Regions from separate parts of the Mesorhizobium sp. RIZ17 genome, predicted to be linked through region 1. Evidence: riboswitches for the same ligand, from Rfam matches in the RefSeq annotation. Region 1 holds a riboswitch; each other region holds the start of a gene.

Evidence for each region. A riboswitch is a leader RNA that binds a small molecule or an ion and turns the genes downstream of it on or off. The one in region 1 is predicted to bind thiamine pyrophosphate.
Region 2: linked by a shared signal. The riboswitch ahead of thiB (thiamine ABC transporter substrate binding subunit) and the one ahead of thiC (phosphomethylpyrimidine synthase ThiC) in region 1 are both predicted to bind thiamine pyrophosphate.
Region 3: linked by a shared signal. The riboswitch ahead of WDX12_RS23100 (YkoF family thiamine/hydroxymethylpyrimidine-binding protein) and the one ahead of thiC (phosphomethylpyrimidine synthase ThiC) in region 1 are both predicted to bind thiamine pyrophosphate.

What each region holds. Positions count from the first base shown of each region.
Region 1 is NZ_CP147861.1:2,953,567-2,960,545, forward strand. Features, by position in the region: gene WDX12_RS14260 (thiazole synthase) at 1-126, opposite strand, end outside; gene thiS (sulfur carrier protein ThiS) at 128-325, opposite strand; gene thiO (glycine oxidase ThiO) at 294-1,295, opposite strand; gene thiC (phosphomethylpyrimidine synthase ThiC) at 1,292-3,127, opposite strand; TPP riboswitch at 3,233-3,349, opposite strand; gene queE (7-carboxy-7-deazaguanine synthase QueE) at 3,621-4,358, opposite strand; gene queD (6-carboxytetrahydropterin synthase QueD) at 4,355-4,711, opposite strand; gene queC (7-cyano-7-deazaguanine synthase QueC) at 4,711-5,409, opposite strand; gene WDX12_RS14295 (hypothetical protein) at 6,055-6,207, opposite strand; gene WDX12_RS14300 (Fic family protein) at 6,138-6,413, opposite strand; gene WDX12_RS14305 (phosphomannomutase) at 6,934-6,979, shown strand, end outside.
Region 2 is NZ_CP147861.1:1,352,169-1,359,147, reverse strand. Features, by position in the region: gene WDX12_RS06705 (ABC-F family ATP-binding cassette domain-containing protein) at 1-907, opposite strand, end outside; gene WDX12_RS06700 (thiamine diphosphokinase) at 917-1,561, opposite strand; TPP riboswitch at 1,700-1,805, shown strand; gene thiB (thiamine ABC transporter substrate binding subunit) at 1,849-2,859, shown strand; gene thiP (thiamine/thiamine pyrophosphate ABC transporter permease) at 3,084-4,706, shown strand; gene thiQ (thiamine ABC transporter ATP-binding protein) at 4,703-5,491, shown strand; gene WDX12_RS06680 (M48 family metalloprotease) at 5,645-6,979, shown strand, end outside.
Region 3 is NZ_CP147861.1:4,776,998-4,783,976, reverse strand. Features, by position in the region: gene WDX12_RS23110 (ABC transporter ATP-binding protein) at 1-342, opposite strand, end outside; gene WDX12_RS23105 (ABC transporter permease) at 339-1,133, opposite strand; gene WDX12_RS23100 (YkoF family thiamine/hydroxymethylpyrimidine-binding protein) at 1,253-1,861, opposite strand; TPP riboswitch at 1,852-1,964, opposite strand; gene WDX12_RS23095 (hypothetical protein) at 2,173-2,517, shown strand; gene WDX12_RS23090 (hypothetical protein) at 2,721-2,930, shown strand; gene WDX12_RS23085 (DUF2934 domain-containing protein) at 3,191-3,436, opposite strand; gene WDX12_RS23080 (hypothetical protein) at 3,546-3,755, opposite strand; gene WDX12_RS23075 (DUF1236 domain-containing protein) at 3,882-4,181, opposite strand; gene WDX12_RS23070 (DUF982 domain-containing protein) at 4,441-4,746, shown strand; gene WDX12_RS23065 (hypothetical protein) at 4,916-5,137, opposite strand; gene WDX12_RS23060 (DUF1236 domain-containing protein) at 5,346-5,645, opposite strand; gene WDX12_RS23055 (DUF1236 domain-containing protein) at 5,892-6,722, shown strand.

The sequences.
Region 1 (6,979 bases):
CAGCGAGACGGTCACCACCGACGTGCCCGATGCCTTGACCGCATCGGCAAGGATGGCCGGCGAAGGATATTGCGCGGTGCCGAGAAGCAGGCGGGAAGGAAGCGTCGTCCCGAGAAGCTCGAACATGCTAGCCTCCCTGCATCGGCGAAAGGATTTCGATCCGATCGCCGTCGCTCAACCGGAATTCCGCCCGGTTGGCTTTGTGCACGAGGTCGCTGTTGACGGCGGTCGCCAGCCAATCGCCCTCATAGTCGAGCGCGGCAAGCAGCTCGGCCAGGGTGTTGGCGGCAACCTCATGCGCTTCGCCGTTGACCAACAGTTTCATGAGCAAGCTCCTTGGTTCTGTCTTGATTGAAAACCAGGTCGGCAGCCTGGCGCGCCATGGCGGGGGCGAGAAGAAAACCATGGCGATAGAGCCCGTTGATCGCGACGGTTTCTCCGCTCATTTCGACCCGCGGCAGATTGTCGGGAAAGGCTGGACGAACACCGGCGCCGGTCTCGATGATGCCAGCCTCGCCGAAGGCGGGATGGAGGGCATAGGCAGCACCTAGAAGCTCCATCATCGAACGCGCCGTGACCGGTCCGGCGGACTGGCTTTCAACCATCGTCGCGCCGATCATGAACTGCGTGTCGGCACGCGGCACCGCGTAGAGCGGAAAGCGCGGATGAAGCAGCCGGACCGGGCGCGACAGCGAGACATCAGGCGTGTGCAGGATCAGCATCTCGCCCCGAACGCCGCGCAGCCTGTCATCGACGGCGGCCATTCCCGTGCAGTCGATCTGACGATCGAAACCGGAAACATGCCGGGCGTTGGTGCCGAAGTGAAATTCGACACCCATGGCTGCGAGCTTGTCATGAAGTGCAGCCATCGCCTGGCGCGGGTCGAGATGAGCCTCATCGGGGAAGAGCAGTCCGCGGCGGAAGCGGCCGGCGAGGTCGGGTTCTAGGAGCGCAATCTCGTCTTCATCGACGCGGCGATGACCCGACGTGCGGCTGGCAAACCGGTCGAGCTCGCCCGCATCGCGCGGCGCGGCCACGACCAGTGTTCCGGCCCGCGTCACTTGCCCGGGCGTCGCCGTATCCCACCAGTCGGCGGCATCGCGTCCGAGATCGAGCACCGGCTGCTCGGCGCTTTCGCGCTCGCACCATGGCGCCAGCATGCCGCCCGCGAACCACGACGCATTGCCGCCGAGGGCATGTCTTGTCTCGGCAACTGTCACCGCCGCGCCGCGTGTGGCGAGCTCGAAGGCGGCCGTGAGGCCAGCGACGCCGGCCCCTTTGACCAGCACCCTCATGGTCGGTCGTGCGCCTGTGGCATGAGCGGCGCGCCGGTCTCGTCCGCCGGCACATAGAGATCCCCACCTTCGCGGTATTTCGCCGCCATCGCCGCCATGCCCTCTTTCTGTGCCTCGGCGCGGATGTCGTGGGAGATGCGCATGGAGCAGAATTTCGGCCCGCACATCGAGCAGAAATGCGCCAGCTTGTGCGCCTCCTTGGGCAAGGTCTGGTCGTGGAAGGACCGCGCCGTCTCGGGATCGAGCGACAGGTTGAACTGGTCTTCCCAGCGGAACTCGAAGCGCGCGCGGGAAAGGGCATCATCCCTGACTTTCGCCGCCGGATGCCCCTTGGCGAGATCGGCCGCATGCGCCGCGATCCTGTAGGTGATGACGCCAATCTTGACATCGTTGCGATCGGGAAGGCCGAGATGCTCCTTGGGCGTGACGTAGCAGAGCATGGCGGTGCCGAACCAACCGATCATCGCGGCACCGATGCCTGAGGTGATGTGGTCGTAGCCCGGCGCGATGTCGGTCGTCAGCGGTCCAAGCGTATAGAATGGCGCCTCGCCGCAGACGGCGAGTTGCTTGTCCATGTTCTCCTTAATCTTGTGCATCGGCACATGGCCGGGCCCCTCGATCATCACCTGGCAATCCTTCGCCCAGGCGATCTTCGTCAGCTCGCCGAGCGTCTCCAACTCGGCGAATTGCGCCGCGTCGTTGGCATCGGCGATCGAGCCGGGACGAAGGCCGTCGCCAAGCGAGAAGGACACATCATAGGCGCGGCAGATGTCGCAGATTTCCGCGAAGTGCTCGTAGAGAAAGCTTTCCCGGTGATGGTGCAGGCACCATTTGGCCATGATCGAGCCGCCGCGTGAGACGATGCCAGTGACCCGGTCGACGGTTAGCGGGATGTAGTGCAGCCGCACGCCTGCGTGGATGGTGAAATAGTCGACGCCCTGTTCGGCCTGTTCGATCAGCGTGTCGCGGTAGACCTCCCAGGTCAGGTCCTCGGCGATCCCGCCGACCTTCTCGAGCGCCTGGTAAAGCGGCACGGTGCCGATCGGCACCGGCGCATTGCGCACGATCCAGTCGCGGATGTTGTGGATGTTGCGGCCTGTCGACAGGTCCATCACCGTATCGGCGCCCCAGCGGATCGCCCAGACCATCTTTTCGACCTCTTCGGCCATCGAGGATGTGACCGCCGAATTGCCGATATTGGCGTTGATCTTCACCAGGAAATTGCGGCCGATGATCATCGGCTCGCTCTCGGGATGATTGATGTTTGCGGGAATGATCGCCCGTCCGCGCGCCACCTCCTCGCGCACGAATTCCGGCGTGACGAAATCTGGAATCGCCGCGCCGAAGGCCTCGCCGTCGCGCCCAAGCTTGCCGCGCAGGATCTCGCGGCCGAGGTTCTCGCGGATGGCGACGAACTCCATTTCGGGCGTGATGATGCCGGCGCGCGCATAGGCAAGCTGGGTCACCGCCTTGCCTGCCTTGGCCCTGAGCGGCCGGTTGCGAATGGGAAATTCCGGTGTCAGGCGCTCGCCCGTGACGAATCCATTGTCTTCCGGCCGGACATGGCGGCCGTCATAGGCCTCGACATCGCTGCGCGCCGTGATCCATTCGTGGCGAAGCCGGGCAAGGCCCTTGTCGATGCTGGTTTCGACAGTCGGGTCGGTATAGGGGCCTGACGGATCGTAGACGGTGACAGGCGGCTCCCCGGCTGTCGGATGGACGGAGATTTCGCGCATCGGCACTTTGATGTGCGGATGGAGGACGCCAGACTTGTGGATCTTCCGTGAGGCAGGCAGCGGTCCCGTTGAGACGGCTGGGGTTAGGGCATTCATCTTGAGGCTCCTTTGCTCATGCATTGGAGACCCAGTTCTGTGCCGGAAGGATGAAAAGACGCTTTGATCTACCTGCTTGGAAACAGGTCTTCGGGCGTAAACTCCCGCAAAGCGCTTGCACCGTCCCTACGCCAGTATGAACTGGATCAGGTTCAACGGGTCACTGCGCCGCGAAAGCCAACAGTATCTCAGCCCCTTGCCGGGACTCCCCTGGTGAATGCCTCAGGTTGAACGGGCCAGCGCTGCTTTGTCAAGCGCATTTGGCTCGCGGCGGCGATCGGCGACCAATCAAACCCAGCGGAAGCGCGCGCACGTATCGAGAGCAAGTCACGCCTGGAGGAGCGGCGAAGCGCCTACATTAGGCAAGCATGCGGATTCGAAGCCTTTTCCAGTATGGCATTTTCAGGCTTGCCGAACCGACGTTGCATCGCCCAATTGGGCGAGATTGCTATTGATGTCTGTGGGCTCGTCGTCGGCAATCCTTCCGCGTGGGTTAGACGCCCCGTTTATTCCCCCAGAGCAGAACATGGAGCTGCGGCAGTACACGCGCCTCGAACCACCTGTCACGGGTCACCTTTTCGGCCAGCCATTCCATGCGTTTCATCACACCGGCCATGTCGATGGACGCGTCTTCATTACCGGGACGCGGCGGCGTGTGATTGCCGGGCTGCAGATAGACGGGTAATTGCGGGTAGCGCGCCGCCGCGTCTTTGGCATAGGCATAGTCATCATCATCGAAGACGACGAGCTTCAGCGCCATCCGCGGCTTATCCTGTGCCGCCTTCACGCAGGCGTCGAACGCGGCCCAATCTGTCGTCATTTCGCTTGAGGGCGGCTTGGGGCTGAGCACCAGCACGTCGAGATCCGCGAACCATTCCTTAGGCATCGAGCCTTGGGTTTCCAACGCAAAGCGGTAGCCCTCATCATGCCCGCGCTCGATCAGCGGACCAAGCGGCTGGATGGCCGGATTGCCACCCGACAGCGACACCATCACGGGCTGACCGCCGGAAAGCGCAGCGACCTTTTGCCAGACCGCATCGGTTGACATCATCTCCCAATCATGGCGGAAGCGACTGTCCACCGCATGCAGGCTGTCGCACCAGGAACAGCGATAATCGCACCCGCCCGTTCTTACGAACACCGTCGGCAAACCGATCAGCATGCCTTCGCCCTGAATGGTCGGCCCAAAAATCTCGCTGACGCGGATTGCGGGCTGCAACGCGCACGTCATGGTCGGTATTCCGCCCAGGTTTTCGGCGTCTCGCTCACCCGCACGGCGGAGGTTTGTGGTAGCCGCACCTTGCACCAGTCGTGCAAGTGCCTGGCCAGACATTCCGCTGTCACACGGCCATGCCCCAGCACGTCGTTAAGATGCCGATGGTCGAACGTCCCATCGATGTAGTGTTTGAGCGCCGCCAGGTCTTGGTAGTCGCGCACAAAGCCATGTTCGTCCAGTTCTCCACCTGAAAGCTCCACTACGACGATGTAGTTGTGGCCGTGTAGGCGCGCGCACTGATGATCGGATGGCAAGGAGGTGAGCTGATGCGACGCCGAGAAGTGGAACTCTTTGGTAATGCGAAACATCACGCGCTCCTTGTCTGGACAGCGTGCAGCCAGAAGTCCGCGTCCTCATAGTCTGTCGGATCGGCAAAGCCGGCTAGATCGAATGCTTCGCGCCGTTCGACGCATGTCCCGCAGCGACCGCAATGACGTGCGCCGCCCTTGTAGCAGGACCACGTCGCCTCGAACGGTGTGGCGTACTTTGCCCCCTCGCTAACGATGTCAGCCTTCGACATATTCACATAGGGAGCGTAAAGGCGGATATCGGCGTAGCCTGCGAGCGCATGGTTCTGCATCGTCTGAAAGGCGTCGATAAAAGCCGGCCGGCAATCGGGATAGATGAAATGATCTCCGCCATGGACGGCAGTGGCCACCGCATCGGCCTTCTGCGCGGCGGCAACCCCGAAGGCGATAGCCAGCATGATGGCGTTCCTGTTCGGCACCACCGTGATCCTCATGGAGTCTTCGGCATAGTGCCCGTCGGGCACGTCCACACTATCAGTCAGCGCCGAGCCGCTCAGGTTCCGGCCAACATCGCGGATATCGACGATCTGGTGCGGAACACCCAGCCGCTTGGCGCAGATGGCGGCAAAGCCGAGTTCCTTTTTGTGCCTCTGGCCGTAATCGAACGAAAGCAGGCCAATGAGTTTCTGCTCGGTCGCCACCTTGTGAGCGAGCGAAACAGAGTCCAATCCGCCGGAGCAGATGACGAGGGCATTCATGGTTTGAATCCTTGTTTTGACCGGGTAAGGCTGCGACCGGAGATTTCTCTGCGTTCCCACTACTCCACGGAGCCGGTTTTGTGAATGGGGTGGACGCGATTGAGCGCACGTACCTTGTTGTCAGCGTCCCCAAGATGACTTTGCACGCGACTTGTCGCGCATCTTCGACCGCTGGGGGGCTGAGTCCGGCGCTGCGTATGTAGGCGTATAGACGATGCAGAAATCACTGCTGTGGCGCAGCAGCATTCCCGACACACCTTCGGCTTGTCCGGTTTGCCCCAGAACTTGTACGTCCCGAGTTTCGGCGACAACGCAAGGGTCGACCGGCAGTCCAGTGAAAGGCTTCTGCCGCGTGCTTTGCCGTTTTCTGGTCTGCGCATAGATCGCCTCGAGCCGCCGCGCCTCGTCATTGGTCAGAGCTGGGAATTCCTTTCCGAGGGCGCGGCTCGATAGGGGCCACCATTCTGGTTAAGGAAACGGAAGAGCAGATCGATCAGCCGCTCGGGCATTGTCGATAAAGGCATTCACCTATTGCCGGAATTGATCGTAGCGCTGCAGAAAAGCTGTTTCGTCAGGGAGGTACCGTTCGATCGTCCGCCGAGCGCAGGCAAAAAGAAATTCGGCGTGCGGGGTTGCATCGAAGTGTCAGTAGAAATCCGCGGTGTCATTCAGCACCCGGACGTTGAATTGCGGCGGCGGTTCCCGTTCGACCAATGGCAGAAGGCGCTTCAAATTGCTCTCCAGCACGCGCCTGTACTCGTCGATCTGGTCCAGGATCGCGGCCGAGACGGGAAACACCACTCCCGGCGATTGAAGCGGTGCATGGCAAGGACGTGGTGGATCAGGTAGCGGTGAATGCGGCCGTTTCCGTCCTCGAACGGATGGATGTAGACAAAGCCGAAGGCGAAGATTGCGGCGGCGACGACTGCATCAAGGTTTTGCGCTGGGCTTGATCGAACGCAATTCCAGAAACAACTTTCTGAAGGCGTCGCAAGGCAAGGCATTGTCGGCGCTGATCGTCGCCCCAGCTGATCCAAGCATCGGTTCCTGCTTGGGTCTAGCGCCCTAGGCGACGTCCTAGCGCCCTAGGCGACGCCATGGTCGGCGAGCGCTCTGGCTGACCTTAATCCAAATACCTAAGAATCACACGGTTCCATTGCGCTGATCGAGACGGCCTTCTAGCCCTATCCATGCCATGGATGCATTCCATCCAAACAACCAAGTTTACGGACCTGCCATGATGCTGCATAGCGAAATACCGGCAGGCACCGATCGATCACTCCACTGCCTTTGATCATTAGATGAGCGCGCCAAAAGATTCCAATAGAAGGAGAACTGTGGATGCCCCTGTGCCAGTGGATGCCCTGCTGTTCGGCGGAACTCTGAGGGGTCCTTACGCCACACCGTGTTGTAGAGACCGCATATCTGAACAGCAGGTGGCTGACAACGATGGCGCTTGCAATAGAAAGTACTAGCCCATTGCAACATGACCCCACCCTGCCTGTCCACTAGCAAAGCGAAATCATGAAATTCGGGTCAAGCGGCGTTCGAGGATTGGCTTCGGAATTGG
Region 2 (6,979 bases), 1.6 Mb from region 1:
TCGAGAAACCCTTGATCACGGTGAGGTCGCCAAAGCTCTTGTCGATGGCCTTGGCCTCGATCACCAGCTTGCCGGATTCGGCCGCGTCGCTCGCCACCATGGTCGCTGTCCCCTCGGCGCCGCGGTGGCTGCGGAAACGCTGGCGCATGGTCTGCAACTCGCCGAGGCGGCGCATGTTGCGCTTGCGCCTGGCGGTCACGCCGTAGCGCAGCCAGTGCTCCTCGCGCACGATCTGGCGGCCGAGCTTGTGCTGCTCGCGTTCCTCCTCTTCCAACACCTGGTCGCGCCATTCCTCGAAATGGGCGAAACCCTTGTCCAGTCGCCGCGTCTGGCCGCGGTCGAGCCAGACGGTGGCGCGCGTAACGCGCTCGAGAAAGCGGCGGTCGTGCGAGATCAGGATGACGGCCGAGGAAGTTCGGGCAAGCTCCTCTTCCAGCCATTCGATGACTGAAAGATCGAGATGGTTGGTCGGTTCGTCGAGCAGCAGGATGTCGGGTTCGGGCGCCATCACGCGGGCAAGGGCGGCGCGGCGCGCCTCGCCGCCGGAAAGGTCGTTCGGCCGCTCCTCGCCGGTCAGCCCGAGATGTTCCATCAGATAGGTCGCGCGATGCGGATCGTCGGCCGGACCGAGGCCCGCCTCGACATAGGCGCGCACGTCGGCGAAGCCGTCCATGTCGGGCATCTGCGGCAGATAGCGGACCGTGGCCGAGGGCTGGCGGAACACTTCGCCGTCCTGCGGCTCGATCATTCCGGCTGCGATCTTGAGCAGGGTCGACTTGCCCGAGCCGTTGCGGCCGACCAATGCGATCTTCTCGCCGGCGGATGCGCTGAGCGCCGCGCCGTCCAGCAGCGGAGTGCCGCCGAAGGTCAGTTTAATGCCGTCGAGGTTGAGAAGTGGCGGCGCCATCTGGAAATGTCAGCTTTCAGGAAGAGGGTAGGGGTGGGCCAGAAGCAGCGCGCGGCCACGCTCCAGCGCGATGCCAAGCTGCCCTTTGACCTCGTTTGATATAGTGAGCGAGGAGCCGAACGCCACCTCGACGCGGTCGAGCGGCCATTTGGCGCCCGTGACCGTCAGGCCGGACAGATCGGAGAAGCCGAGCACCGAAAACAAGGTGCCGTCGGCATAGTCGAAACCGGCGCTGCCCGGCAGGACGGGGACGCCTTCCTGCGCCCCGCTGGTCAGCAGTATCGTCGTACCCGCTTCGGCGAGCCGAAGCCCGAGCGCCAGATGCAGGAAGGCATGGTCGGCGCGCTTGCCGCCGAAGGCTCCGGCCAGCACCAGGCTGGTGGCGCCGCGCTGGAGCGCTTCGGCTATGGCGAGCTCGCCATCGGTCATGTCCTTCTCGGCCGGGAATACCTTGCGCGGAACGGCGGCTAGGTCCTTTGGGAGGTTCGCCGGCACCGAGTCGAAATCGCCGACCCAGATCTCCGGCAGCAGTCCGAGCATGCGTGCATGGCCGATGCCGGCGTCGGCGGCGATGACGCGCGAACCCTCGATCTGGCGTTCGAGCCGGGGCGTGCGGATAAGCTCGCCGCCAAGCAGGATGGTGAATGTGCCCATGGCCGTCGCCCTTACCAGCCCTCCAAGCGAAACGGAAGCCGGATGGCCCCAGGTTCGGTTGCGAGCCTGCTGCCGGGGAACATTAGCTGCCCGGCAAACTTCCGCTTGCGCGCCGCTTCGGCCGGGCCTATCTGTCGAAACGCTCTAACGGGGTGCCGGACGTGATCCGGCTGAGAGGCGATCAAGCCAACCCGCTGAACCTGATCCGGTTTGTACCGGCGGAGGGATTAGACGTTTCGGACCATCCGACGCCTCAATTCCTTGTCACTCGAACGAAGGAGGCGCCGATGCGCGCGATATTGTCACGTCTGATACTGGCAACAGGCTTAGTTTCGCTGCTGGCGGGCGTTGCGCCCGCCGAGGCGAAGGACAAGCTCACCGTCTACACCTATGAAAGCTTCACCGCCGACTGGGGTCCCGGTCCCGCGGTGAAGAAGGAATTCGAGGCCGAATGCGGCTGCGATCTCGAATTCGTCTCGGTGGCGGATGGCGTTGCCTTGCTCAACCGGGTCAAGCTGGAAGGCGCCGGCACCAAGGCCGATATCGTGCTTGGCCTCGACACCAACCTGACGGCGGACGCCAAGGCGAGCGGCCTGTTCGCGCCGCATGGCGAAGTCTCCGGCATCAATGTGCCCGGCGGCTGGAGCGACGACACGTTCGTGCCCTTCGACTATGGCTATTTCGCCGTCGTCTATGACACGGAGAAGCTAAAAATCCCGCCGAAGAGCCTGAAGGAGCTGGTCGAGGGTACCGGCACGGACAAGATCGTCATCCAGGATCCGCGCACCTCGACGCCCGGCCTCGGGCTGCTTCTGTGGGTGAAATCGGTCTATGGCGACAAGGCGCCGGAAGCCTGGGCCAAGCTCAAGCCGAAGGTCCTGACGGTGACGCCCGGCTGGAGCGAGGCCTACGGCCTGTTCACCAAGGGCGAGGCGCCGATGGTGCTGTCCTACACCACATCGCCGGCCTACCACATGGTGGCCGAGAACACCGAGCGCTACCAGGCAGCCTCCTTCGAGGAAGGCGAGTACCTGCAGATCGAGGTGGCCGGCATCACCACGACGGGGGCGAAGAACCCGCTGGCGCAAAAGTTCATCGCCTTCATGACCGGGCCGAAATTCCAGGACATCATCCCGGAAACCAACTGGATGTTCCCGGCGGGCAAGACCGACAAGCCGCTCAACCCGGCCTTCGACAAACTGGTCAAGCCGACCAAGACCTTGCTGTTCAGCCCGGAGGAAGTCGCCGCCAACCGCAAGGCCTGGGTGGATGAGTGGCTGGCTGTGATGAGCAAGTAGATTTTCGATGCTTGCGCCAAGGCCCCCCTCTCTGTCCTGCCGGACATCTCCCCCTCAAGGGGGGAGTTTGGCAGCTTTGGCGCCTTGCTCAATCCTGCGGCATTGGAGATTGGCGAAAGCCCGCGTGACGTCTGATCTCCCCCCTAGAGGGGGAGATGGCCGGCAGGCCAGAGAGGGGCGCGAAGGAACGCGGCGCCCGCTAGCTCGAACCCAAAGGGTGCAGCGTGCAACCCACGCCGCGCCCTGACTCCCGCATCACCGCCGGCATTGCCGCACTCGCGGCCATCGCCATCCTCATCGGCGGCGCTTTCGCCGGCCTCGCCCTCGAAGGCATGCAGGATCTCTCCGGCGCTGCCGCCGCCTTCGACGGCTATCTCCTGCGCGTCGCCCGCTTCACGCTCTGGCAAGCGGCTCTGTCGACGCTCTTATCGGTCGCGCCGGCGCTGCTGGTCGCGCGCGCCCTGTCGCGACATCCGGCCTTTCCCGGCCGTCGACTGATCCTGCAGCTGTTTACCGTGCCGCTGGCCTTGCCGGCGATCGTCGCCGCGCTCGGTATCCTGGCGCTCTATGGTCGCGCCGGGTACTTTGCCGGCGCTTTCGCCAGGCTCGGCGGCGGGGATTGGCCGGGGATCTACGGCCTCTCCGGCATCCTGGTCGCGCATGTCTTCTTCAACCTGCCGCTGGCCACGCGCCTCTTCCTCGAGGCGCTGGGCACCATTCCCGCCGACCAGTGGCGGCTGGCGAGCCAGCTCGGCATGGGCGCCCGGCCGGCCTTCCGGCTGATCGAATGGCCGGTGCTGCGCGCGGCCCTGCCGGGGATTGCCGGGCTGGTCTTCATGCTCTGCATCACCTCCTTCACCATCATATTGACGCTGGGCGGCGGTCCGGCCGCGACGACGCTGGAGGTCGCCATCTACCAGGCGCTGCGCTTCGATTTCGATCCCGCGCGCGCCGTGGTGCTGACGCTGCTGCAGATCGCACTCACCTTCGTCGTGGTCGTCGCGCTCACGCGGCTGGGCGCCAACACGGTCGGCGACGCTAACCTGCCGGTGGTATCGCGCCGCTACCTTTCGGTGGGCCGGATCGAAAGTGTGCTGAACGTCGGCCTCATCGTGCTTGCCCTGCTGTTCGTCGCCGGACCGATGCTTGCGACCGTGCTTTCAGGCTTTCAGGCCGATCTCGGCCGGCTGGCGGGTGAAGCGGCGGTGCGCCGCGCGACGCTGACCAGCGCGGGCCTCGCTTTGCTTGCGGCGCTGCTCAGCGTGACGTTGTCGCTGGCGCTGATCGCGGCGCGGCGCGCGCTGGCCCTGCGGCGCCGGGCGGGCGGCGCCATGGGCCTGCTCGAACACGCCGCCGACACCGGTGCCGGCTTCGTGCTCGTCGTGCCTCCGATCGTGCTTGGCGCAGGCTGGTTCCTGGCGCTGCGCCACGTCACCGATGTCTTTGCCGTCGCGCCGGTCATGGTCGTCGCCGTCAACGCGGTGATGGCGATGCCCTTTGCCATCCGCGCCATTCGTCCCGCCTATGACGCGGCGAGCGAGCGCCACGAGCGCCTTTGCGTGGCGCTCGGCATATCCGGCTGGACCAGGCTCAGCCTGATCGACTGGCCGTCGCTCAGACGGCCCCTGGCCACCGGCTTCGCCTTCGCCATGGCGCTGTCGCTCGGCGATCTCGGCGTGATCGCGCTGTTCGGCAGCGATTCCGTGCAGACCTTGCCCTATCTGCTTTTGGCGCGCATGGGCAGCTACCGGACAGCCGACGCCGCGGGACTTGCCTTGCTGCTCGGCCTGGTCTGCCTGATGCTGGTGTTTGCCGCCGATTGGCTGGGGCGGGAAGGAAAGTCATGACGACGACCATTGACGGCACCGCCGCGCAAAAGGGCCTCACCGTCGCGCTGGATGGCGTCTCGTTCAGCTATGGCGAGGCCTCCTTCCGCTTCGACGCCGAATTCGCTGCCGGCAGGATCACCGCCGTCATGGGGCCGAGCGGCTCCGGCAAGTCGACGCTGCTCAATCTGATAGCCGGCTTCGAAACGCCCGATGCGGGCAAGGTGCTGATCGGCGGCATCGATATCGGCGACGCACCGCCTTCGGCGCGGCCGGTGTCGATGGTGTTTCAGGAAAACAACTTGTTTGCCCATCTTACCGTCGAAGCCAATGTCGGGCTCGGCCGCTCGCCGTCGCTCAAACTCGGCGACGTCGATCGCGCCGCCGTCACCACGGCGCTGGCGCGGGTCGGCCTTGCCGGCAAGGAAAAGCGGCTGCCACGCGAGCTTTCCGGCGGCGAGCGGCAGCGCGTGGCACTGGCGAGGGTGCTGCTGCGCGACCGGCCCGTCTTGCTGCTCGACGAACCTTTCGCGTCGCTCGGCCCGGCGCTGCGCGACGACATGCTCGACCTTATGGCCGGCATCCATGCCGAGCGCGAAATGACGGTGCTGTTCGTCACCCATCAGCCGGAGGACGCGCGCCGCATCGGCCAGGACGTGGCATTTCTCGACGAAGGCATGATCGCGGCGACCGGGCCGGCGGACGATTTCTTCGATCGGTCTGGACCGGACGCCTTCCGGCGCTATATCGGCAATCGAGGCAGCACCGTTGCCGGATCACAACACATTGCCCGGAAGCGGACATAATTTACGGCCAAACCGGCAACGGGCGATCCGGCGTTTGCTTGCCTTGTCCGGGGGAGTGTGGCTAGGTCCGGCCATGCTGGTCCGGCGGGGCCGTGATTTGCCGAAAGATTTCGAAAGGAAGCCGATCTGTCGACCGGCGCTGAGAAGGTTTGGATGAGGCCGCTGGCACGCTTTTTCGCGTTGGCGGGCGTTGCCGTGGCGCTGGCCAGCTGCCAGATGTTCACGCCGCCGGACGTGCAGGAAAGCGGCTTCCAGCCTTCCGACAAGCCGATCACCGTCGACAATGTGGTCGCCAACGCCAAGCTCGCCGAAATGGCGAAAGCGCAGCATCCGCGCATTCTCGCCACTTATGGCGGCGAATATTCCGATCCCAGGCTCGAGCGCATGGTTGCCAAGGTCGTCGGCAATCTCACCGTGGTGTCGGCCAACCCGACCCAGACCTATCGCATCACCATCCTCAACTCGCCCAACGTCAACGCCTTCGCGCTGCCGGGCGGTTATCTCTATGTGACGCGCGGCCTGCTGGCGCTGGCCAACGATTCCTCCGAGCTTGCCGCCGTCATCGCGCATGAGATGGGCCACGTCACCGCGAATCATGGCTTGCAGCGGCAGCAGCTCGAGGCCGAGGAGGGCCTGGCGACCAAGGTGGTTTCCGATGTGCTCGGCGACAGCCCGACCGCCAAGGCGGCGCTCATCCGCGGCAAGCTTCGGCTCGCGCAATTCTCGCGCAACCAGGAGCTGCAGGCCGACGCCATCGGCATCAAGTCGATCGGCGAGGCGGGCTACGATCCCTATGCCGCCGGCCGCTTCCTGCAGTCGATGTCGGCCTATACCGATTTCCGCTCGGTGAGCGGCGCAACCGACGCCAGCCTCGACTTCCTGGCGACGCACCCCAACACGCCGCAGCGCATCGAGCTGGCGCAGCGTCTTGCGCGCAATTTCGGCCCGCCCGGCTTCGGCACGCGCGACCGCGACGCGTTCCTCGCAGGTATAGACGGCCTGCTTTACGGCGACACGCCCGAGGAAGGCTATGTGCGCGGCCAGACCTTCATGCATCCCAATCTCGGTGTCTCCTTCACTGTGCCGGACGGTTTCGTCATCGACAATTCGGCGGCCGCCGTCACCGCGACCGGGCCGGGCGACATCGCCATCCGTTTCGACGGCGTGGCGATCGATAAGTCGGTGTCGCTCACCGATTACATCCGCAGCGGCTGGGTGGCCGGTCTCGAGGACGCCAGCGTGCGCCAGGAGACGATCAACGGCAACGAGGCGGCGATGGCGCATGCCACCGCGCAAGGCTGGCAGTTCGATATCGCGGTGATCCGCGCCGGCGGACAGGTCTACAGGTTGCTGACGGCCGCGCCCTCGGCCAGCACCGCGCTGGACCCGGTCGCGCGCTCGGTCAGCGGTTCGTTCCGTGTGCTCAGCCCGGCCGAGAAGGCGGCGCTGAAGCCGCTGCATATCAGGGTCGTCACTGTTCAGGCCGGC
Region 3 (6,979 bases), 1.8 Mb from region 1:
CTCGGCGAACAAAGGCGCCACGCGTCGCCGCGCGGCCCGGCGCTTCATGCCCTGCACTTCGAGCCCCAGCGTCGCATTGTCGATGACGCGCCGCCACGGCATCAGCGCGTCACGCTGCGGCATGAAGGCGAAGCGGGCGCCATCGAGCGGCGCGCCGTCGAAGCGCATCTCGCCCTCGCCCGGGATTGCGCCGGTGAGCAACTGGAACAATGTCGACTTGCCGGCCCCAGATGGCCCGAGGATCGAGACGAACTCGCCCGCAGCAACATGCAGCGAAACGCCGGCCAGAACCTTAAGCGCGCCGAAGCTTTTTTGCACGTTGCGGAGCTCGAGCCTTGTCATGGCCGGCCCTTCCCGGAAGATTCGTGGTTACCGTCTCGCTCAGCCCTCTCCCAAGGCATCGCAAGACGCTGGACGAGCACGGCAAGACCGAAGAGTGCCAGCGTCAGTGCCGAGCTGACCGCGACGGCGGCGAGCACCAGGTCGGGGCGGAAATTGTTCTTGGCGCTGAGCATGTAGATGCCCAGCCCCTTCGCGGCGCCCGCATATTCGGCGAAGATGGCGCCCACCACGGCATAGGTGATTGAGATGCGCAGCCCGGCGAAGAAATAGGGCAGCGCCAACGGCAACCGGGCGAGCCAAAAAATGCGCCAGCGCCCTGCTCCCATGGCGGCTAGCATCTGGCTGATTTCCGGACTCGTGGCGGCATAGCCCTCGACCAGCGCCACCATCATCGGGAAGAAGGTGACCAGCGCCACGAGCAGGATCTTCGGCAGCAGCCCGAAGCCGAACCACAGCACCACCAGCGGCGCGATCGCCACCAGCGGCAAGGTCTGGCTGGCGATCAACAGCGGGAACAGCGCGCGGCGCAGCGGAGCCAAGAAGTCGACCAGCGCCGAGAGGATGAAGGCGGCGGCGAGCGAGCAGGCAAAGCCCGCCAGCGTGGCGCGGATGGTGGGCAGTGTGTTGTCGGCCAGTGCCGCGCGGTTCTCCCAGGCTTGCGCCAGCACCCGCGAGGGCGCTGGGAGCATGGTGGGAGCGATGCCGCCCAGGCGAGCGTAGAGCTCCCAGGCGGTGAGGAGGAGGGTCAACGAAAATATGACGGGAGCTAATTTGGCGAAGGCGGATGCCACAGCCAATCTCCCCCGCAACGGGGGAGATTGGCTGTCGTCTTGGCTTTCGCCAAACGCCTCTTGCGGTGTGGAATCTAATTCGACAGCCATGACGTCCCTCGACGGCGCTTTGCGTGCGCTCAAACCGCGGTCGGGCTGTTCGCCGAAATCGTTATGTCGAGCGTCACATGGCCAGCGCCGGGGCCGAAGCGGCAGAACGCCTCGTTCAGCGTGGCGAACACCGCGCCGGCGTCACCGCGCAGCTTGGTGCAGAAATGCTTAGAGCGTTCGAACACGCCGGACTGCTTCAGGAAGTCGATGCAGCCATAGATCTCGTCCATGTGGCCGCCGGTGCCCATCACGTAGAGCGAGAATTGCGCCGCCACCGGCTGGTCGGTCGAAGGCGTCGTCTCGACGGCGCGGAGCGCCGCGCGCTTGCGTTCGTCGAGCGGGATCGCCGGGCCGCCGATCTCGTCGGAGCGGCAGATCGGGTCGTCCGGTTCGCCGGGGCAGCCGCGCGAGACGGCGGCCGACAGCACGCAATGCCTGCCGCTTCTGGCCGCCGCTACAAACAGGTCGCGCATGGCGGGGAACAGCACTTCGGGCGGCCCAACCAGCAGCGTCGAGATGTCATCGGTCTCGATCCTCAACCTGTCGCGGTAAGGATCGAGCGCGCCGAGCGCGCCAAGGATGACGCCGACGAAATCGTCGGTCATGGGATAAAGGGAAATCTGTGCGCCGGAAAACATGGCCCGCCTCGCTCCGCTGGTATTATCCAGATCAGCTTTAGGGTCCGGAGGCTTGCCGCCGCCATCTCAGCCCCGACCGTACGGAGCACCCCTGTGGATGGCGGGGTTAAAGCATTGTTTGCAGTGCTGGGAAAGCGGTTTTTTTTACGGTGTCAGTTGGCCAGGCGCCCCATCTCCCTATGGGAGATGCCGGTGGTTATAAGATTTTCGCGGATTTCTTATAACTGCTATATCGTTCAAACTGTACGAATCTCGCTTGATTACTTTTCGTACATAAAGTACGATACCTCCCTTCCTTTGAGGGGATTTGCTTGAACACCGCGAACCATGCCGCTTTCGCCGACCTCTCCCGCCCTTTGCTCTCGCCACTGCCGCTCGCCGAGCGCGAACGCCTCGCCGGTGCCTGGCGCATGGCGAGCCAGGACATCGCCGACGACATCCGCTTCATTCGGCAATATCTGAAAGTGATCGCCGAGAAGGATGAGCGGCTTTCCACCGGCACGCTGGTGCACGGCCGCGCCTATATCGAAGCTTGCGCCGCCTGGCTCCCGGAGACGGTGGCGCGGTATCTGCAGAACCTCAGGCTGATCAGCGAATGCGAAAGCGCGATGATCGCGGCGGGGATGAGGTTTGCCAGGTCGAGCGATGCCTGGTGAGTGAAGCGCCATCTTCCCTGTGGAAGAAGCAAGAAGCCCGCCGCATCGCGCCCTCTCCGCCAGCCGCTGCAACTCTTGGCCGTGCTCCCGGAAATGCATCGTTTCACACAATCGCCAATTGGTGGACGCGGGCGAGCGGCCGGGCGTTAATTCTCCGCAGGCGCAGGAGGGTAAAGCCGCATACCAGGGAGGAACTCGTTTTGATGGATCAGCGCATCGACATCGGCATGCAGCCCGACGATCAGCCCTACGAAGTCATCTCATTCGCCCGGAAGCACGGTCTAACGGTCCCGGTTGCCGACGCGGTCCTTTTCGCGAAGGGTCCGTCGCCGTCACGCGCTGCCTGCGACATGGCAGCGCTTGCCTTCCTCTGCGCGGTCGCGCGATACGCCGGAAAGCAAGGGACCCGGTAGCTTCCCCTACCAGCTGAACTGCAGCCCCGCATTGCCGCCGACCTGGCTGCCGGCGAAGGCGGTACCGAGCGTGCCGGTCAGCCGGCCACCATGGGCGAAGCCTTCGCTCAGCACCGCTGCGCCGGTGATGACGAAGGCATTGACACAGCCGGCATTGCCCCAGTTGGGTGCGGGCGGCCCAGAATTATCGGAGGGCGTGACATAGCCTCACCTTCCGACGGACCAAATGAGGCTTGGCGGCGACCGGCCGCCAAAATGGCTCAGGCCTTGGCTTTGGGCTTGGTCGCTTTCGCCTTGGCGGGCACCTTGGCCGGCTTCTCCGCTTTGGCGGCTTTCGGCTTGTCGGCGGCGGCCTTCTTCGGGGTCTTCGCCTTTGGCTTGCTCGCAGCATCGACCTCGGCCGCCGCCTGGTCCCAATGCTCCATATGCGCACCTTCCGGCCGGCCGGCTTGCTCCCAGATCTCGTGCGCGCGCTGGCGAATGCGTTCGTGCCTGTCGTCCGTCACTGTCGCCTCCTAAAGGTTGGGACCGTTCCCCGGCGCGAACATTAGCCGAATTTTCCCGCGGCGTCTTCGGTATCGCGCGTGAGCGAGCGACTGGCACGGCAAATTTCGCTCAGTGTCCGTCGGTGATGACGGCGACGCCTAGATACGCTGCCTTCTTTGTAATCAATCCGGCTAAATCCGCATCAGAGCGATCCGTCCCCGTGCGCTGCCGCAGCAGGGAAATTGCCTCTTTCATCGACAGCAGGCCAGTTCTGTGCTCCGCTAGCAGCTTGTCAACCATGGCGGCGATACTTGGCGATTCGACGTGTGGATGATGCATGGCAACGACTCCTTCTTCGCTGCCTCCCAAACCGCTGTCTAGTTTAGGCCTCATATCCGGATGCGAGAAGAGCCCGATCCTTCCCCGATGCTTCGGCGGGAGGATCGGGCTCATTCAGACCAAGCGTTATTGAATCACCTGGATGACGCGGCGCGTGCCGGGGTCGATCAGCACCGTGTGGTCGTTGACGACCGCATAGCGATACTTGACGTCCGGAACCTGCTGCAGCTCGACGGTGTCAGGCACGGTCGAGCCAACGCCCAGCTCGAGGCCAAGCACATTGACCGAGGCAATCGGATGCTTGTGGACATATTCCTTGACCACGGTCTGCTGCTCGGGCGTGACGATCACCTCGTCCGCGGCCGCGATGCCGATGCCGGCCATCAGAGCCAGGCCGGCGACAGCTGGAATGAGGATGGTTTTCATCGTTTCTCTCCTGTTGCGTTGGCGAGCTCCGCCTTGCCTCCGCGGGAGCGGAAACATCGGCAGGTCGAACATGGGAGCTCCAGGGGCAAACGTCGCCGGCAAGGTGTTGTTCCGTCAGCGATGACTAATTGATTTGGCGGAACCTTCGCATCGGCTCCGCATTGGAAGGCTTTGAAACTGCCCAAGACTTTGAAATCCATGGGGTGCCGTCGTTATGCGAGAAGGTTCCATCAGAAGCGACATAGAACTTCGGGCTCCGGTGACCATCGCCGTCGGCGCCGGCTTCAAGCGCGAGATCGCCTCGCTCACCGCGATGCAGAACTTTCTCAAGGAATGGCCATCGGCCTGTCAGGGCGAGAGCTACGGCATGGCTTTGCGCGCCTGCGAAGCCGCGCGGGCCGGCGAGATCGATCTCGACAAGGCGCGTCAGGCATTCCTGGTCTTCGCGAAGAAGGCGGGGATCGAGTGGACCGGCGCCGATCCGGTCGCGGTGCTGCGCGAAGCCAAGATCAGGCGCAGCCGGGCGCGCGAAAGCCGCGCCCAAAACCGACACGTGCCTGGATAGAGCCAGCCTCGGCGCACTCAGACTCAACGCCATGCGCATCGGCCTTGCCTACAAGTTTTCGGGTTAGCCGCCATATCCTGGAAGGGCGCCGCCTGGCGTCCGTTCGTCTATGAACGCCGCCACGCCGGCTGACTGGATCGATCTGGGATTTTCGGCTGGTGGGCCGCTGTCAGTTCGGCGACGATTCGCCCAGCGCCTCGGTAACGAAAGACGCGGCGATCAGATCGTCCGCGTCTATGCGTAGGGAGCCCTCGCCGCCCCCCATGATTGCCGCGACCTTCTGGAAGGTCTTCATCTCATGTTCGGTGATGCGAGCATCCCGCATCCTGGCCTTAAGATCGGCCACCCGCATCCCGAGCGAACGGGATGTCCCGATTTCTCGTTTCGACATGTTGGTCAGTCTCCTCCCCAACCGGTGCCTGTTTCGCCGCCGCCCAATTCCTGCATCCTGCGCATGCTTGTGTTCTCTATGAGGCAAACTTGAACACAGAGGCGGCAACGTCTGCCCTGGGCGAAAGGTTCCATTAGCAGTAGGTAACGAATTAATACTGGGTAGCCTGCCGCTGGCGGCGGCAGGCTACCCAGCGGCGAATGAATCCCTATTCGATGACCTGGACGATTTTGCGCGTGCCGGGATCGACGATGACCGTCCGGTTGTCGACGACAACGTAGCGGTACTTCACGTTCGGCACTTCGTGAAGCTCGACAGTGTCGGGAAGGACGCTGCCGATGCTGAGCTTCACGCCCGGAACCTCGACGGAGGCCAGCGGCTGCTTATGCACATACTCGCGAATGACCGTTTCCTGCTCGGGCTGGATGATGACGTCCTGAGCAGCGGCGGCGCCGATACCCGTCAGGAGCAGCAGGCCCGCCGCAGCGGTTGTGAGATGCAGTTTCATCGATGTTCTCCTCGTTTGGATGATTGCCTCTCACGCTGAGCCTGCGATTTCACAGCCGGTAGGCATTGTCCGTAACGCCGGCCGGCAGGCCTTGTTCCTGCAAAAACCTGACGCCCGTTATTTTCGCAAACGTCGCCTGCGCCGAGCGCGACAATTTCGGAACAATGCCTTTCGGGCGGGGTTTTCTCAGTGAAGGGACCGAACTTTCCGAGGAGAAATCCAATGAAACATCTGCTGATCACAAGCATGATCGCGCTCGGCGTCGGTTGCGGCGCCGCGATGGCGCAGACCGAGTCCGCGCAGCCCAGCGGCGGTGACAATTGCGCGGCCGGCACGGCGGATTGCCAGAAGGGCGGCAAAGCCGGCGGGCAGGCCCAGGGCGAGATGAAATCGAAAACCGAAATGAAGGCCCAGGGCAAGGCCGGCGCCACCACTGAGCAGAATGCTCAGGGCAATACCAAGATGCAGACCGAGCAAAACGCCCAGGGCAAGGCCGCAACCAGCACCGAGCAGAATGCCCAAGACAATACCCAGCTGAAGAAGAAGCAGCAGGCACAGGGCAAGGCCGGCGCAACCACCGAGCAGAATGCTCAGGGCAATACTAAGATGCAGACCGAGCAAAACGCCCAGGGCAAGGCCGCAACCAGCACCGAGCAGAATGCCCAGGACAATACCCAACTGAAGAAGAAGCAGCAGGCGCAGGGCAAGGCCGGCGCCACCACCGAGCAGAATGCTCAGGGCAATACCAAGGTGCAGACCGAGCAGAACGCCCAGGGCAACACCAATGTCGAGACCGACCAGAACAAGACGGCCTCGATCAACAACGTGACGGTGGAGCAGAAGACGCAGGTCACGCAGATCATCCACGAGACCAAGGTCGAGCCGGTCCGCGACGTCAGCTTCGACATATCGGTCGGCGTCGAGGTACCGCGGCACAAGATCCGGCTGCACCGCCTGCCGGCGCGCATCGTCAAGATCGTGCCTGCGTACGAGAGCTACGAGTATTTCGTGCTGGCCGACGGACGTATCGTCATCGTCGACCCCGATACCTACAAGATCGTGTTGATCCTGACCTGATCCGGTCAGCATGACGGACAAGGCCCGCCACGTGGCGGGCCCTTTTTTGCGTGCAGAGACGTCCGAACACGCGAGACGACGTCTGTCCATTAGGCATGCATTGAATGCTGCGCCTCGGGAACGATCTTGCGCCATTCCCAGTTGTCACAACGGAAGTCCTGCGTCCGTCGTCCTATAAGGGCCGGACGAAAGGGCGATGGGCCCGCCTCCTGATCGTTCAAGCTTGCGGACCACTCGGAAAAGGTGCATGGGTCAAG